One region of the Streptomyces sp. NPDC027663 genome, then DNA from elsewhere that is predicted to be linked to it. Evidence: predicted binding sites of a transcription regulator. Region 1 holds the regulator's gene; the other holds the start of a gene.
The links. Region 1 encodes HrcA, which represses chaperone genes, less so after heat shock. Its sites were predicted from a motif close to TTNGCACTCNGNNNNNCNGAGTGCNAA; they were not measured.
Positions count from the first base shown of each region.

Region 2: the regulator HrcA is predicted to act here: its motif matches at 3,125-3,151, upstream of groL (chaperonin GroEL).

Region 1 covers NZ_JBVHSK010000001.1:601,153-608,807, forward strand. The annotation lists gene ACZ4SF_RS02635 (SpoIIE family protein phosphatase) at 1-1,559, shown strand, start outside; gene hemW (radical SAM family heme chaperone HemW) at 1,586-2,818, shown strand; gene ACZ4SF_RS02645 (DUF3097 domain-containing protein) at 3,022-3,894, opposite strand; gene ACZ4SF_RS02650 (MBL fold metallo-hydrolase) at 3,963-4,685, opposite strand; gene hrcA (heat-inducible transcriptional repressor HrcA) at 4,855-5,871, shown strand; gene dnaJ (molecular chaperone DnaJ) at 5,872-7,008, shown strand; gene ACZ4SF_RS02665 (nitronate monooxygenase) at 7,098-7,655, shown strand, end outside.
Region 2 covers NZ_JBVHSK010000006.1:135,667-143,321, forward strand. The annotation lists gene ACZ4SF_RS18430 (glucosyl-3-phosphoglycerate synthase) at 1-431, opposite strand, end outside; SAM riboswitch class I at 592-748, shown strand; gene thrC (threonine synthase) at 766-2,049, shown strand; gene ACZ4SF_RS18440 (MoaD/ThiS family protein) at 2,046-2,321, shown strand; gene ACZ4SF_RS18445 (cold-shock protein) at 2,755-2,958, shown strand; gene groL (chaperonin GroEL) at 3,315-4,937, shown strand; gene ACZ4SF_RS18455 (MFS transporter) at 4,948-6,336, opposite strand; gene ACZ4SF_RS18460 (hypothetical protein) at 6,438-6,566, opposite strand; gene ACZ4SF_RS18465 (hypothetical protein) at 6,669-7,010, opposite strand; gene ACZ4SF_RS18470 (hypothetical protein) at 7,069-7,655, opposite strand, start outside.

The DNA.
Region 1 (7,655 bases):
TGGAGGTGTGCGACCGGCATCCCTCGCGTGCCCCGCGGGACGCGACGAGCGGCGAGGGGACGTACGACACCGCCGAGTACGGGCGCGGCCTGCGCCTGGTCGCCACGCTCGCCGAGGCCTGGGGCGTCACCTACCGCACGGGTGCCAAGACCGTGTGGGCCAGGCTGCCCCCGGGCGGCAGCGAGACCCTGGACGCACCGGCCGCCGACCCCGCCCTGGAGGTCGCCGAGAACCTCGCCCCGCAGCCGCACCGCGCCGAGGGCGACCGGGACTGGCTCGGCCGGGGCGCGCTGTCCTTCCTCGCCGAGGCCTCCGACCTGCTCGCCGGACAGCTGGACGAGAACCTGGTCGCCGCGCTCACCGGCCAGCTCATCGTGCCCCGGCTCGCCGACTGGTGCGCGGTGTGGCTGGAGGACGAGGCGTCCGTGCGCGGCGGCGCCGGCGGCGGGCCGGCGCGCGTGTGGCACGCCAGCGAGGCCCGCATCGAGGATCTGCGGTGCGCCCTGGAGAAGGAACCGCCCTGTCCGCCGGACGGGCTGCGTTCCGGCCCCGAGCCGTACACCTGGCCCGGCCATGCGCTCGGCCCGCAGGGCGCCCACGGGACGGCGCTGTCGTACCGCCTGATCGCCGGCGGCCGGCCGCTCGGCACGCTGGTCATCGGCCGGTGCGGGCCGGCCGGCTTCCCCGACGAGGTCACCGGGCTGGTCGAGGACCTCGGCCGGCGGGTCGCCCTGGCCATCGGCGCGGCCCGCCAGTACGCCCGCCAGGCCACCATCAGCGCCGTCCTGCAGCGCGGTCTGCTGCCCGGAGCGGTCGCCGAGATCCCCGGGATGTGCAGCGCGCTCGTCTACGAACCCTGCGACAAGGGCGGCCCCAGCGGCGACTTCTACGACCTGTTCCCGGCCGGCGACGGCCGCTGGTGCTTCGCCGTCGGCGACGTCCAGGGCAAGGGCCCGGAGGCGGCCGTGGTGATCGGCCTCGCCCGGCCCTGGCTGCGCCTCCTCGCCCGCGAGGGCTACGGCGTCGCGGACGTCCTGGACCGCCTCAACCAGCTCCTCCTGGACGACGCCACCGAGGCGGCCGACGCCGCCGCGCGGGCCCTGGTGGCCGCCGGCGGCCGGGCGCTGGCCTCCGCGGACGGCACCCAGACCCGCTTCCTGTCCCTCCTGTACGGCGAGCTGACGCCCCACGACGGCGGGGTGCGCTGCACGCTGGCCTCCGCCGGCCACCCGCTGCCGCTGCTCCTCAGCCCCGACGGCACCGTGCGCACGGCCGCGCGCCCGCAGACCCTGCTCGGCGTGGTCGAGGACGAGACCTACACCAGCGAGACCGTCGACCTGCTCCCCGGCGACAGCCTGCTGTGCGTCACCGACGGGGTCACGGAGCGGCGCTCCGGATCCCGCCAGTTCGACGACGGGGACGGGCTGGCCCGCGCCCTGTCCGGCTGCGCCGGGCTCGGCGCCGAGCTGATCGCTGAAAGGATCCGCCGCCTGGTCCACGAGTTCGGCGGCGGGCTGCCCGACGACGACCTGGCCCTGCTGGTGCTCCAGGCGGAGTGACCTCCGCGGTACGGGACAATGGGGGCATGCCTTCCGCACTCCCCGACGGCGAGCCCGTCCCCGCCGACGGTGCGCTGCCCGCGCACGCGCTCGCCGGGGCCGCAGGCCGCCCGCTCGGCTTCTACCTGCACGTCCCGTACTGCGCGACCCGCTGCGGCTACTGCGACTTCAACACGTACACCGCGACCGAGCTGCGCGGCACGGGCGGGGTGCTCGCCTCCCGGGACAACTACGCGGACACGCTGGCGGACGAGATCCGGCTGGCACGGAAGGTGCTGGGCGACGACCCGCGCGAGGTCCGCACGGTCTTCGTCGGCGGCGGTACGCCGACGCTGCTGGCCGCCGAGGACCTGGTGCGGATGCTGGGCGTGATCCGCGACGAGTTCGGGCTCGCGCGGGACGCCGAGGTCACCACAGAGGCGAACCCGGAGTCCGTCGGCCCGGCGTATCTCGCCACTCTCCGCGAGGGCGGCTTCAACCGGATCTCCTTCGGCATGCAGAGCGCGAAGCAGCACGTGCTGAAGGTCCTCGACCGCACCCACACCCCCGGCCGCCCCGAAGCGTGCGTCGCGGAGGCGAAGGCGGCGGGGTTCGAGCACGTCAACCTGGATCTGATCTACGGCACGCCCGGGGAGTCGGACGACGACTGGCGGGCCTCCCTCCAGGCCGCCCTGAGCGCCGGCCCCGACCACGTCAGCGCCTATGCGCTCATCGTGGAGGAGGGCACCCAGCTCGCCCGCCGGATCCGCCGGGGCGAGATCCCGATGACCGACGACGACGTGCACGCCGACCGGTACCTGATCGCCGAGGAACTGCTGACCGAGGCGGGCTTCGACTGGTACGAGGTCTCCAACTGGGCCACCTCCGCGGCGGGCCGCTGCCTGCACAACGAGCTGTACTGGCGGGGCGCCGACTGGTGGGGCGCCGGACCGGGCGCGCACTCGCACGTCGGCGGGGTGCGCTGGTGGAACGTCAAGCACCCGGGCGCCTACGCGGCCGCCCTCGCCTCCGGCCGCTCCCCGGGCGCCGGCCGCGAGCTGCTGTCGGACGAGGACCGGCGAGTGGAGCGGATCCTGCTGGAGCTGCGGCTGCGGGAGGGGGTGCCGCTGGCCCTGCTGAAGGAGGAGGGCCTCGCGGCTTCCCGGCGGGCGCTGGCGGACGGGCTGCTCCAGCAGGGCCCGTACGAGGAGGGACGGGCCGTGCTGACACTGCGCGGGCGGCTGCTGGCGGACGCGGTGGTACGGGACCTGGTGGACTGAACCGGCCACCGGGGGCAACGGCCTCGTGGCCCGGCGTGCCGGCCACCGGGGTCAGCGCCTGCTGGCCCGACGTGCCGGCGATCGAGGGCAGCGCCTGGTGGACTGAACCGGCCACAAGGGCAGCGCCTGGGTGCTGAACCGCCACGAGGGCAGCGCCTGCTGGCATGACGTGCCGGCCGCGGGGGCGGCGGACGCCACGTGGGTCAGGCCGCGCCGCCGCCCGTGACGAAATCGATCAGTTCCTCCACCCGCCCGAGCAGCTCGGGCTCCAGGTCCTTGTAGGACCCCACCCGCTGCAGGATCGCCTGCCAGACCGCCCCGGTGTTCTCCGCCGGCCACCCCAGGGCCCGGCAGACGCCCGTCTTCCAGTCCTGGCCCTTCGGGACGGCCGGCCAGCCCGGGATGCCGAGCGAGGCCGGCTTCACCGCCTGCCAGACGTCGATGTACGGATGGCCGACCACCAGCGCGTGCTCGCTCGTCACCGACTGTGCGATGCGCCACTCCTTCGTGCCCGGAACCAGATGGTCCACGAGCACGCCCAGACGGGCGTCCGGCCCGGGGGCGAACTCGGTCACGATCGCCGGCAGGTCGTCCACGCCCTCCAGGTACTCCACGACCACGCCCTCGATGCGCAGGTCGTCGCCCCACACCTTCTCGACCAGCTCGGCGTCGTGCCGGCCCTCGACGTAGATACGGCCGGCGCGGGCCACGCGCGCGCGTGCGCCGGGGACGGCGACCGAACCGGAGGCCGTGCGGGCGGGCCGCGCCGGGCCGCCGGACGAGGGCCGGACCAGCGTCACGACCCGTCCCTCCAGCAGGAAGCCGCGCGGTTCCAGCGGGAACACCCGGTGCTTGCCGAAGCGGTCCTCCAGGGTGACCGTGCCCGCCTCGCAGCGGATCACCGCCCCGCAGAACCCGGTGCCGGGCTCCTCCACGACCAGGCCCGGCTCGGCCGGTACCTCCGGCACGGACTGCGGCTTCTTCCAGGGCGGGGTCAGGTCGGCGGAGTACACACGAGGGCGCGGGCCCGAAGGGCCCTCGTGGGAAGGGCGGCGGCGGGAGGCGGGTGGGCGCATTCGGATGACGATAGGAGAAGCCGCACGCCACCGCTCACGACACGCCGTGCAGGAGCCGCCCCGGCGGCTCAGCTCACACCGAACCGCGCTGCCAGGGCGTCCCGTTGGCGACGGACGAACCCCGCGTCCACCACCGCACCGTGACCGGGTACGTAGAGCGCGTCCTCGCCGCCGAGCGCCAGCAGCCGGTCGAGCGCGTCCGGCCAGCGGGACGGGACCGCGTCCGGGCCCGCCTGGGGCTCGCCGGACTCCTCCACCAGGTCGCCGCAGAAGACCACCTCCGGATCCCCCGGCACGAGGACCGCCAAGTCGTACGCGGTGTGACCGGGGCCCACGTTGGCCAGCAGCGCCTGCCGGCCGTCGCCGAGGTCGAGGGTCCACTCGCCGGAGACCAGGTGGCCGGGCGGGACCAGCGTCTCCACCGCCTCCTCCACGGCCGCGGGCGGCAGGCCGTTCCTGAGCGCGTCCAGACGCAGCTCCGCCCGCTCGTACGCCAGCACCGCGTCCAGGCCCACGGCCGCGTACACCTGCGCGCCGGCGAAGGCGGGCGCACCGAAGACGTGGTCGAAGTGGGGGTGGGTCAGCGCGAGATGGGTCACACGGCCGCCGGCCAGTTCCTGGGCCTGCGCCCGCAGCCGCGCCCCCTCGGCCAGGCTCGACCCGGCGTCCACCACCAGCGCCGTACCCGCGCCGACGACCAGCCCTGCGGTGCAGTCCCAGCCGGGCAGCCGGCACCGCCCCACCCCGGCCGCCAGCCGTTCCCAGCCCAGCTCTTCCCAAGTCACGGTCATACCGGCGACGCTAGCGGTACGACCCGGTACGGGGGCCGGACCTTGCCCAGGGTGTACCCGACAGCCGTACACTGGGCCGGGGAACGCTGGCACTCCCAAGGGAAGAGTGCCAGGTGGGCGACCCGAAAGGGACCGAGGGGACGGACGGACGTGCTGGAGGTGCGCGCGAATGCTGAGTGAACGCAGGCTTCAGGTACTGCGCGCCATCGTCCAGGACTACGTGGGCACCGAGGAGCCGGTCGGTTCCAAGGCGCTCACCGAGCGGCACAACCTCGGCGTCTCCCCGGCCACCGTCCGCAACGACATGGCGGCCCTGGAGGACGAGGGGTTCATCGCCCAGCCGCACACCAGTGCCGGGCGCATCCCCACCGACAAGGGCTACCGGCTGTTCGTCGACAAGCTCGCGGGCGTGAAGCCGATGACCGCGCCCGAGCGGCGGGCGATCCAGAACTTCCTGGAGGGCGCCGTCGACCTCGACGACGTCGTCGCGCGGACCGTGCGGCTGCTCGCGCAGCTCACCCGGCAGGTCGCCGTCGTGCAGTACCCGTCCCTGACCCGGTCCACCGTCCGGCATGTGGAGCTTCTCTCACTCGCCCCCGCGCGCGTGATGCTCGTGCTGATCACGGACACCGGCCGGGTCGAGCAGCGGATGGTCGACTGCCCGGCGCCGTTCGGCGAGTCCTCGCTGGCGGATCTGCGGGCGCGGCTCAACAGCCGGGTCGCGGGCCGCCGGTTCACGGACGTGCCGAAGCTGGTCGAGGACCTGCCGGAGGCCTTCGAGCCCGAGGACCGCGGTACGGTCTCCACCGTGCTCTCCACTCTCCTGGAGACACTCGTCGAGGAGAACGAGGAGCGGCTGATGATCGGCGGCACCGCCAATCTCACCCGCTTCGGGCATGACTTTCCCCTCACGATCCGGCCCGTCCTGGAGGCACTGGAGGAGCAGGTCGTGCTCCTCAAGCTCCTGGGCGAGGCGAAGGATCCGGGCGTGACCGTGCGCATCGGCCACGAGAACGCCCACGAAGGACTCAACTCCACCTCCGTGGTGTCGGTGGGCTACGGTTCGGGCGGCGAGGCGGTTGCCAAGCTCGGCGTGGTCGGACCGACCCGCATGGACTACCCGGGAACGATGGGAGCGGTACGCGCAGTGGCACGGTACGTCGGACAGATCCTGGCGGAGTCGTAAGTGGCCACGGACTATTACGCCGTTCTCGGCGTGCGCCGCGACGCGTCGCAGGATGAGATCAAGAAGGCGTTCCGTCGGCTCGCGCGCGAGCTGCACCCGGACGTCAACCCGGACCCGAAGACCCAGGAGCGGTTCAAGGAGATCAACGCCGCTTACGAGGTGCTGTCGGACCCGCAGAAGAAGCAGGTCTACGACCTCGGCGGCGACCCGCTCTCCCAGTCCGGCGGCGCCGGCGCGGGCGGCTTCGGTGCCGGTGGCTTCGGCAACTTCTCCGACATCATGGACGCGTTCTTCGGTACGGCGTCGCAGCGCGGGCCGCGCTCGCGCACCCGGCGCGGCCAGGACGCGATGATCCGGATCGAGGTGGAGCTGGACGAGGCGGCCTTCGGCACGACCAAGGACATTCAGGTCGACACCGCGGTCGTCTGCAACACCTGCAACGGCGAGGGCGCTGCCCCGGGCACGTCCGCCCAGACATGTGACATGTGCCGCGGCCGCGGTGAGGTGTCCCAGGTCACCCGGTCCTTCCTGGGCCAGGTCATGACCTCCCGGCCCTGCCCCCAGTGCCAGGGCTTCGGCACGGTGGTCCCGACCCCGTGCCCGGAGTGCGCCGGCGACGGCCGCGTCCGCTCGCGGCGCACGCTCACCGTGAAGATCCCGGCCGGTGTCGACAACGGCACACGGATCCAGCTCGCCGGCGAGGGCGAGGTCGGCCCGGGCGGCGGTCCGGCCGGTGACCTGTACGTCGAGATCCACGAGCTGCCGCACCCGACGTTCCAGCGGCGCGGTGACGACCTGCACTGCACGGTGACGATCCCGATGACGGCGGCGGCCCTCGGCACCAAGGTGCCGCTGGAGACCCTGGACGGCCTGGAGGAGGTCGACATCCGGCCCGGCACCCAGTCCGGCCAGTCGATCCCGCTGCACGGCCGGGGCGTCACGCATCTGCGCGGCGGCGGCCGGGGCGACCTGATCGTGCACGTCGAGGTCACCACCCCGACCAAGCTCGACCCCGAGCAGGAACGCCTCCTGCGCGAGCTGGCCAAGCTGCGCGGCGAGGAGCGCCCGCAGGGGCAGTTCCAGCCGGGGCAGCAGGGGTTGTTCTCGCGGCTGAAGGACGCGTTCAACGGACGCTGAGGTCACCCTGTCCGGTCGGCCGAGAAGTGGCATGTGCCATGGGGAAGACCCGATTCGGACTTGTTCGGAGGACGTGACACCATGCGGTCATGTCCTCCGCGCTGACCGATCTCTTTCCCCACCCGATCGTGCAGGCCCCCATGGCGGGCGGCGTCTCCGTGCCGCAGCTCGCCGCCGCCGTCTCCGAGGCCGGCGCTCTCGGGTTCCTCGCCGCCGGATACAAGACCGCCGACGGCATGTACCAGGAGATCAAGCAGCTGCGGGGGCTCACGAGCCGTCCCTTCGGCGTGAACGTGTTCATACCGCAGTCCGACCATCCCGGTGCGGGCGCCGACTCCACCGGAGCGGTTGCAGCCGCGCCCCCGGATGCCGGTGCCGTGGAGGTCTACGCCCACCAGCTGGCCGGGGAAGCCGCCTGGTACGAGACCGAGCTGGGCGACCCGGACAGCGGACGGGACGACGGTTACGAGGCCAAGCTCGCCGTCCTCCTCGACAACCCGGTGCCGGTGGTCTCGTTCCACTTCGGTGTGCCGGGCCGCGAGGTGTTCGAGAGATTCCGCCGGGCCGGCACGTTCACCCTGGTCACCGCGACCACCGCCGAGGAGGCCCGCGCGGTCGAGCGGGCCGGGGCGGACGCGGTGATCGCC
Region 2 (7,655 bases), on a different contig from region 1:
GGGCCGACGATCCCGGAGACGAAGTCGGAGGAGAACTCCTTCAGGTCCGCGTCGACGAAGCAGAGGATGTCCCCGCCGGTCACCAGCAGGGAGCGCCACAGCACCTCACCCTTGCCGGGGACGGCGGGCAGGCGGGGCAGGATGTCGTCGCGGTGGACCACGCGGGCGCCCGCGCCGGCGGCGACCTCGGAGGTGCGGTCGGTGGATCCGGAGTCGACGACGACGATCTCGTCGACGAGCGGGACCTTCTCCACGAGGTCGTGACGGATGGTCGCGACGATGTCGCCGACCGTCTCCTCCTCGTTGAGGGCGGGCAGTACGACGCTGATCGTGTGGCCCGTGCGCTGCTTGGCGGCCAGGATGCGGTGGAGCGGTCGATCGGCCACGGACCAGGACCGCTCGGCCAGCCAGCGCTCGACTTCTTCCAGCACGGTCTGCGGCTCCTCACTGTCGTGATCACACTCGGTGACAGCGTGTGATCCATCTCGCGGTTCGGACGACTATCTCAACTGTCCTGGCCTTCGGTTACAGTCTTGAACAACGCCGATGACCATCGCATGTCGGGGGTCACCGGCGTCCACAACCGCATACAGCTCATCCAGAGGGGCAGAGGGACACGGCCCGATGAAGCCCCGGCAACCCTCCAGTCGGTTCTCGTAGATCAGTCTTGATCGTTTCCGCGAGGCTCCCGGCTAGGGAAGGTGCCAAATCCGTCTCACGGCGAAGTGCGTCGTGAGGAAGATGAGGAGAAAGGGCCTCGCCTCCATGGCTGTGCAGACAGTTGCCACCACCAGCAGTTCCACCGTAGACCTCGGCCCCGCCGCGGCCCTCAGCTGTCGCGAGTGCGGTCACCGGGTGCCGCTCGGACCGGTGTTCGCCTGCGAGGAGTGTTTCGGCCCGCTGGAGATCGCCTACGACTTCTCCGCCTACGACACCGAAGAGCTGCGGGCGCGCATCGAGGCCGGCCCCGCGAACATCTGGCGCTACGCGCCCCTGCTGCCGGTCCCGGCGGACGTCGCCGGCAAGCCGAACATCAACCCGGGCTGGACCAAGCTCGTCAAGGCCGACAACCTGGCCGGCGAGCTGGGCGTCACCGGCGGGCTGTACATCAAGGACGACTCCGGCAACCCGACGCACTCCTTCAAGGACCGCGTCGTCGCCCAGGCCCTGGAGGCCGCCCGCGCCTTCGGCTTCACCACGCTCTCCTGCTCCTCCACCGGCAACCTGGCCGGTGCCGTCGGTGCCGCCGCGGCCCGGGCCGGTTTCCGGTCCTGCGTGTTCATCCCGCACGACCTGGAGCAGGGCAAGGTCGTCATGGCCGCGGTCTACGGCGGCGAACTCGTCGGCATCGAGGGCAACTACGACGACGTGAACCGCTTCTGCTCCGAGCTGATCGGCGACCCGGCCGGCGAGGGCTGGGGCTTCGTCAACGTGAACCTGCGGCCGTACTACGCGGAGGGCTCCAAGACCCTGGCGTACGAGATCTGCGAGCAGCTCGGCTGGCGGCTGCCCGACCAGATCGTGGTCCCGATCGCCTCCGGCTCCCAGCTCACGAAGATCGACAAGGGTCTGCAGGAGCTGATCAAGCTCGGCCTTGTCGAGGACAGGCCGTACAAGATCTTCGGCGCCCAGGCCGAGGGCTGCTCGCCGGTGTCCACCGCCTTCAAGGCCGGACACGACGTGGTCCGCCCGCAGAAGCCGAACACCATCGCCAAGTCCCTCGCCATCGGCAACCCGGCCGACGGGCCGTACGTCCTGGACATCGCGCGCCGCACCGGCGGCGCCGTGGAGGACGTGACGGACGAGCAGGTCGTGGACGCCATCAAGCTGCTGGCCCGCACGGAGGGCATCTTCGCCGAGACGGCGGGCGGGGTGACCGTCGGTGTCACCCGCAAGCTGCTCGAGGACGGCGTGCTGGACCCGGCGAAGACCACGGTCGTCCTCAACACCGGCGACGGCCTGAAGACCCTCGACGCGGTGGCCGGGACCGGCCTCAGCGCCACCATCCGCCCGACCCTGGACTCCTTCCGAGAGGCTGGCCTCGCATGAGCGTGACCGTTCGCATCCCCACCATCCTGCGCACCTACACCGGTGGCCGGGCCGAGGTCAGCGCCGAGGGCGCGACCCTCGCCGAGGTCATCACCGACCTGGAGAAGAACCACGCCGGGATCTCCGCCCGGGTCCTGGACGACCAGGGCAAGCTGCGCCGGTTCGTCAATGTGTACGTCAACGACGACGACGTCCGCTTCGAGCAGGGTCTGGACACGGCGACCCCCGAGGGCGCCGGCGTCTCGATCATTCCGGCGGTCGCCGGAGGCTGATTATTACCTTGGGTAACAGCAGTTACCCATTGTTCATCCGATTGCCCCCTCCGTGAGAGAAGCGGAGGGGGCAATTCTGTGTGATTGAGCGCGGTACAGTTGGGGAACACGGCCGTGGTCTTCGGGTCACGGGCCCTGGATTGATGCCGCAGAGCCCGACAAGAAGTAGCCAAAGTACTCGGGTTTTATGCGGCATTTGCTCCTTTTATGGAGCCCGACTTGCCCTGAATTCGGGCGAATTCTCACCACATTTCGGACCGTGTGCGTCCAGAATTCTCGTCCGATTGACCTGTTGCAGACGGCAGTTGGACAGATACATTCAGCCGCGGTCGACGCGTTCCGGCGCACGCCCCCGACCAGTTGAGGGGGCGAGGTCTGACCCGGGTCCGCGAAGTGTGGATCTGTGCAAGGGCCAGTAATAGGGGAGTTAGGCATGGCTCAGGGCACCGTCAAGTGGTTCAACGCGGAGAAGGGGTACGGCTTCATCGCGGTCGACGGTGGTGCGGACGTCTTCGTCCACTACAGCGCGATTCAGATGGACGGCTACCGCACCCTGGAAGAGGGCCAGCGGGTCGAGTTCGAGATCTCGCAGGGCCAGAAGGGTCCGCAGGCCGACATGGTTCGCGTCACCGCCTGAACGTTTCTTGCACGAAGGGCCCGCACCTCGCACAGGGTGCGGGCCCTTCGCCGTGCCGGTGCCCCCGTGTCCGCGGACGGCTGACGGTGCCCTGCCGCGCCGGCCGGTTGCGCCCGCCCGGCGCCCGGGACCGCCACCCTTCGGCGAACCCGCTTCGCGGGTGCGCCTTGCACTCGGGCATGCCGAGTGCTAATCATTGGCGTTAGCACTCTGAAGGTGAGAGTGACAACGAAGGACCGGGTCGGTGAGGCCCGCAGGCCAAGTGGGGCAAGGAACCACGCGGCCGGCGAGCCGTCCGTCGCGGGCGCGGGCGCGGTCCGAAGGAATCACCCCCAGTCCTGGAGGGACCACTTCACATGGCCAAGATCATCGCGTTCGACGAGGAGGCGCGGCGCGGCCTCGAGCGCGGCATGAACCAGCTCGCGGACGCCGTGAAGGTGACGCTCGGCCCCAAGGGCCGCAACGTCGTCCTCGAGAAGAAGTGGGGCGCCCCCACGATCACCAACGACGGTGTCTCCATCGCCAAGGAGATCGAGCTCGAGGACCCGTACGAGAAGATCGGCGCCGAGCTGGTCAAGGAAGTCGCCAAGAAGACGGACGACGTCGCCGGTGACGGTACGACCACCGCGACCGTGCTCGCCCAGGCCCTGGTCAAGGAAGGCCTGCGCAACGTCGCCGCCGGCGCCAACCCGATGGCTCTGAAGCGCGGTATCGAGAAGGCCGTCGAGGCCGTCTCCGCCGCCCTGCTGGAGCAGGCGAAGGACGTCGAGACCAAGGAGCAGATCGCCTCCACCGCGTCCATCTCCGCCGCCGACACCCAGATCGGCGAGCTGATCGCCGAGGCCATGGACAAGGTCGGCAAGGAAGGCGTCATCACCGTCGAGGAGAGCAACACCTTCGGTCTGGAGCTTGAGCTCACCGAGGGCATGCGCTTCGACAAGGGCTACATCTCGGCGTACTTCGCGACCGACATGGAGCGCATGGAGGCGTCGCTCGAGGACCCGTACATCCTCATCGCCAACTCCAAGATCGGCTCCGTCAAGGACCTGCTCCCGCTCCTCGAGAAGGTCATGCAGTCGGGCAAGCCGCTGCTGATCATCGCCGAGGACGTCGAGGGCGAGGCCCTGTCGACCCTGGTCGTCAACAAGATCCGCGGCACCTTCAAGTCCGTCGCCGTCAAGGCCCCGGGCTTCGGTGACCGCCGCAAGGCCATGCTCGGCGACATCGCCATCCTCACGGGCGGCGAGGTCATCTCCGAGGAGGTCGGCCTCAAGCTGGAGAACGCGACCCTGGACCTCCTGGGCCGCGCCCGCAAGGTCGTCATCACCAAGGACGAGACCACCATCGTCGACGGTGCCGGCTCCTCGGACCAGGTCAACGGCCGCGTGAACCAGATCCGCGCCGAGATCGAGAACAGCGACTCGGACTACGACCGCGAGAAGCTGCAGGAGCGCCTGGCGAAGCTCGCCGGCGGTGTCGCGGTCATCAAGGCCGGTGCCGCCACCGAGGTGGAGCTGAAGGAGCGCAAGCACCGCATCGAGGACGCCGTCCGCAACGCGAAGGCCGCCGTCGAGGAGGGCATCGTCGCCGGTGGTGGCGTGGCCCTGCTGCAGGCCTCCCAGGTCTTCGAGAAGCTGGAGCTCGAGGGTGACGAGGCGACCGGCGCCAACGCCGTGCGCATCGCGCTGGAGGCCCCGCTGAAGCAGATCGCCGTCAACGCCGGCCTCGAGGGCGGTGTCGTGGTGGAGAAGGTGCGCAACCTGACCCCGGGCCACGGCCTGAACGCCGCGACCGGCGAGTACGTCGACCTGGTCGCCGAGGGCATCATCGACCCGGCGAAGGTGACCCGTTCCGCGCTGCAGAACGCCGCCTCCATCGCCGCGCTGTTCCTCACCACCGAGGCCGTCATCGCCGACAAGCCGGAGAAGGCCGCTGCGCCGGCCGGCGGCGGCATGCCGGGCGGTGACATGGACTTCTGATCCTTCCGGATCACCTGTCCTTCTCCGAGGGCGGTACCCCCAGCTTCCGGCCGGGGGTACCGCCCTCGGGCGTCTCCGGGCACAGGCGGCGGGCTCCGCCGGGGCTCGCGGACGCCGCCAGGGCCGTCAGACGCCGCAGGCCGGCCTGCCGCTGCACCAGACTCAGCCCGGTGACGGCGGCACCCAGCGCCAGCCAGCCCACCGGACCGGCCGTCATCACCACGCCCGTCAGCAGCGGGGGGCCCACCGACTTCTGCACCGACTGCGCCATCCCGGCCACGCCCAGATAGGAAGCCCGGGCACGCGGCGGCGCCAGGCTGACCGCCAGCTCCCAGGAACTCACCGAGCGCAGCAGCTCGGCCAGCGTGACCAGCATCGCGGCCGCGAGCATGGCGAGCGATGCGGACCAGGCCCCACCGCCGGTGGCGGTCGCCAGGACGAGGCAGCAGGCGAGCAGGGTCACGCCGTACCAGCCCACTGCCGAGGCGGCCTTGCGCGGACCCTCGGCCCGGGCCGAGACGTGCAGCTGCAGCACCACCACGAGCACGGTGTTGATCACCAGGAAGGCCGGGACGACGGCGTGCGGCGCGGTGGTGTGGTGCACCAGCCACAGCGGCAGACCGACGCCCAGGATCGCGTCGTCCAGGTTCATCGGGATGTCGAGCAGCACGAAGAGCAGGTAGCCGGGGTCCCGCCAGGGGCTGGGAGCCGGCTCGGGGGCGGGGGAGCCGCCCCCGCTGCCGTCGCTCTGTGCCACGACCAGCCCGTGCCCGGCCGGTTCCCTGGTCTGCCGGACCAGCGCGGCGGCCAGGACGTAGGAGAGCGCGTTGGCCAGGATCAGCGCACGGTAGGCGTTCGTGGTGCCCACGGCGAGGCCGAGCGCGGCGACGCCGGCGCCGAGGGCGTATCCGGCGTTGGCCACGCTGCGGAACAGCGCCTGGTAGGTGGCGCGCCGCTCACCGGCGACCCGGGTGGCGAAGAGCATCTCCAGCGTCTTGGCAGCCCGCTCGCCCAGACTCGTGAGCGCGACCAGGAGGAGCAGCGTGGTGAAGTCGTCGGCGACCAGCAGCAGGACCATCGTGCCCAGGCGCAGCAGGTGACAGCCGATCAGCAGGTCCCGCACGGGCAGCCGTTCGGCGGCTCGCCCGGCGAGCGGTGACCCGGCGATCCCCGCGATCGCGCCCACTCCGAGGAGGAGTCCGAGTGCGCGCGCGTCCAGCCCGCTCACGAAGGTGAAGTAGAGCACGGAGGCCGCGGCCCACATGCCCGTCCCGGTCCGGTCCACGCACTGCGCCAGCAGCATGATCCGCGCGTCCCGCCCACCCGGGGGCCGCCGCAGCTGGGCTATCAGCCCACCCCTGCCGTCTCCGCCGCCCTTGCCGTCCCCGGCCCGTCGCATGGCCAGCCCCCGTTTCCGCCGCGTCCAGTAATCTCGACATCAAGATACTTGATGTCGACAGGATTCGCGGTGGCGTTGAACAGCGGCCCTGAGAGGCGGGGTCAGTCGGCGTAGTCCTTGAGTTCCTGGGTGTCGAGGGTGATGCTCACCGGCGGTGGCAGTTCGACCGTGGCGCCCCAGCGGCAGCTGGGGGACTGCCGGTAGCGGCCGTCCTTCGGCTCGCTGAACACCGTGAGTGTGTTGTTGTCGTGGTCATGAGGAGGTAGACGGGGATGCCGGCTTCTGCGTAGCCGACGGGCTTGTCGATCCGGTCACGCTGGTCCGTGTCGCGGTCATGCGAGGTGATTTCTACGGCCATGAGGGCGCCGTCGGTGTCCGACCAGTTGCCGTGGCCCCTGAAGTGGCCCACGGGGGCGAGGAAACCGTCCGTGACGGCGCGGCCCTTGCGGTAGGCCTCGGCCTACTACCTTTCCGTTGACGTACTCAAGCCGCACCGTTTCGGGGGCAGCGGCGGCCAGTTCCTCGAACTCCGCCACGTCGAGCGGCCCGTGCCGTACGCACAGGCGGCCGCCGAGGAACTCCAGCCGGTCGCGCAGCTCCCGCGGAGCCCTGCGGACGAGTTCCTCGAAGTCCTCGACGGACATCTGCGGGCGTTCTTCGGTGTCAGGGGTCATGGCGTCGCCTCCTTCCCTCCATCGTGCCGGGGGTTGTGGCGCCGGACCGTATGAGCGGTCATGTGGGTGTCCTTTCGCGTCGTCGTAGGGACATCGCAGCCCGGATCTCGCCTGCCCGGGCGCGGATGTCGGGGGCGGGCAGAGGCGTACGGGGGTGTACGGGGGCGCGTTCGCCACGGCAGCCTCCGCACACGCCCCCTGGCAGTGCTTCCGGCCGCCCCGGCACCCCGCACTCCGCGCACTCCAGTACCCGGCGCGGTGGGCGGGGGAGCGGTTCCGGTGGGAGCTTGTCGATCAGGCGGCGGCGCACCAGGGCTGCCGGGTGGTGGACCGGTGTGGGCAGGCCCTCGGTCAGCGTGCGGATCACGGCCTCGTCGGCGGCTCCCCGTGTGAACCACTCCGCCAGCAGCGGGGCGAGCGCGGCGCAGTCGGCGGCGGAGAGGGACAGGACGGGGGCCGTGCGGCCGAGGGCGGCGAGGAGGACGTGGGCGCGGGAACGGGTGGGGCCGGGGCGTTCGGGAGGGTGCGGGTCCCGCGGCACGTCGCCGCGGGTGAACGCCGCCCACCAGGCGTCGTCGCGGGCGGTACGGGACCACCACGATCGGGTGATCCAGCGGGAGCCCCCCGAGTCGGTCTCCAGCCGCT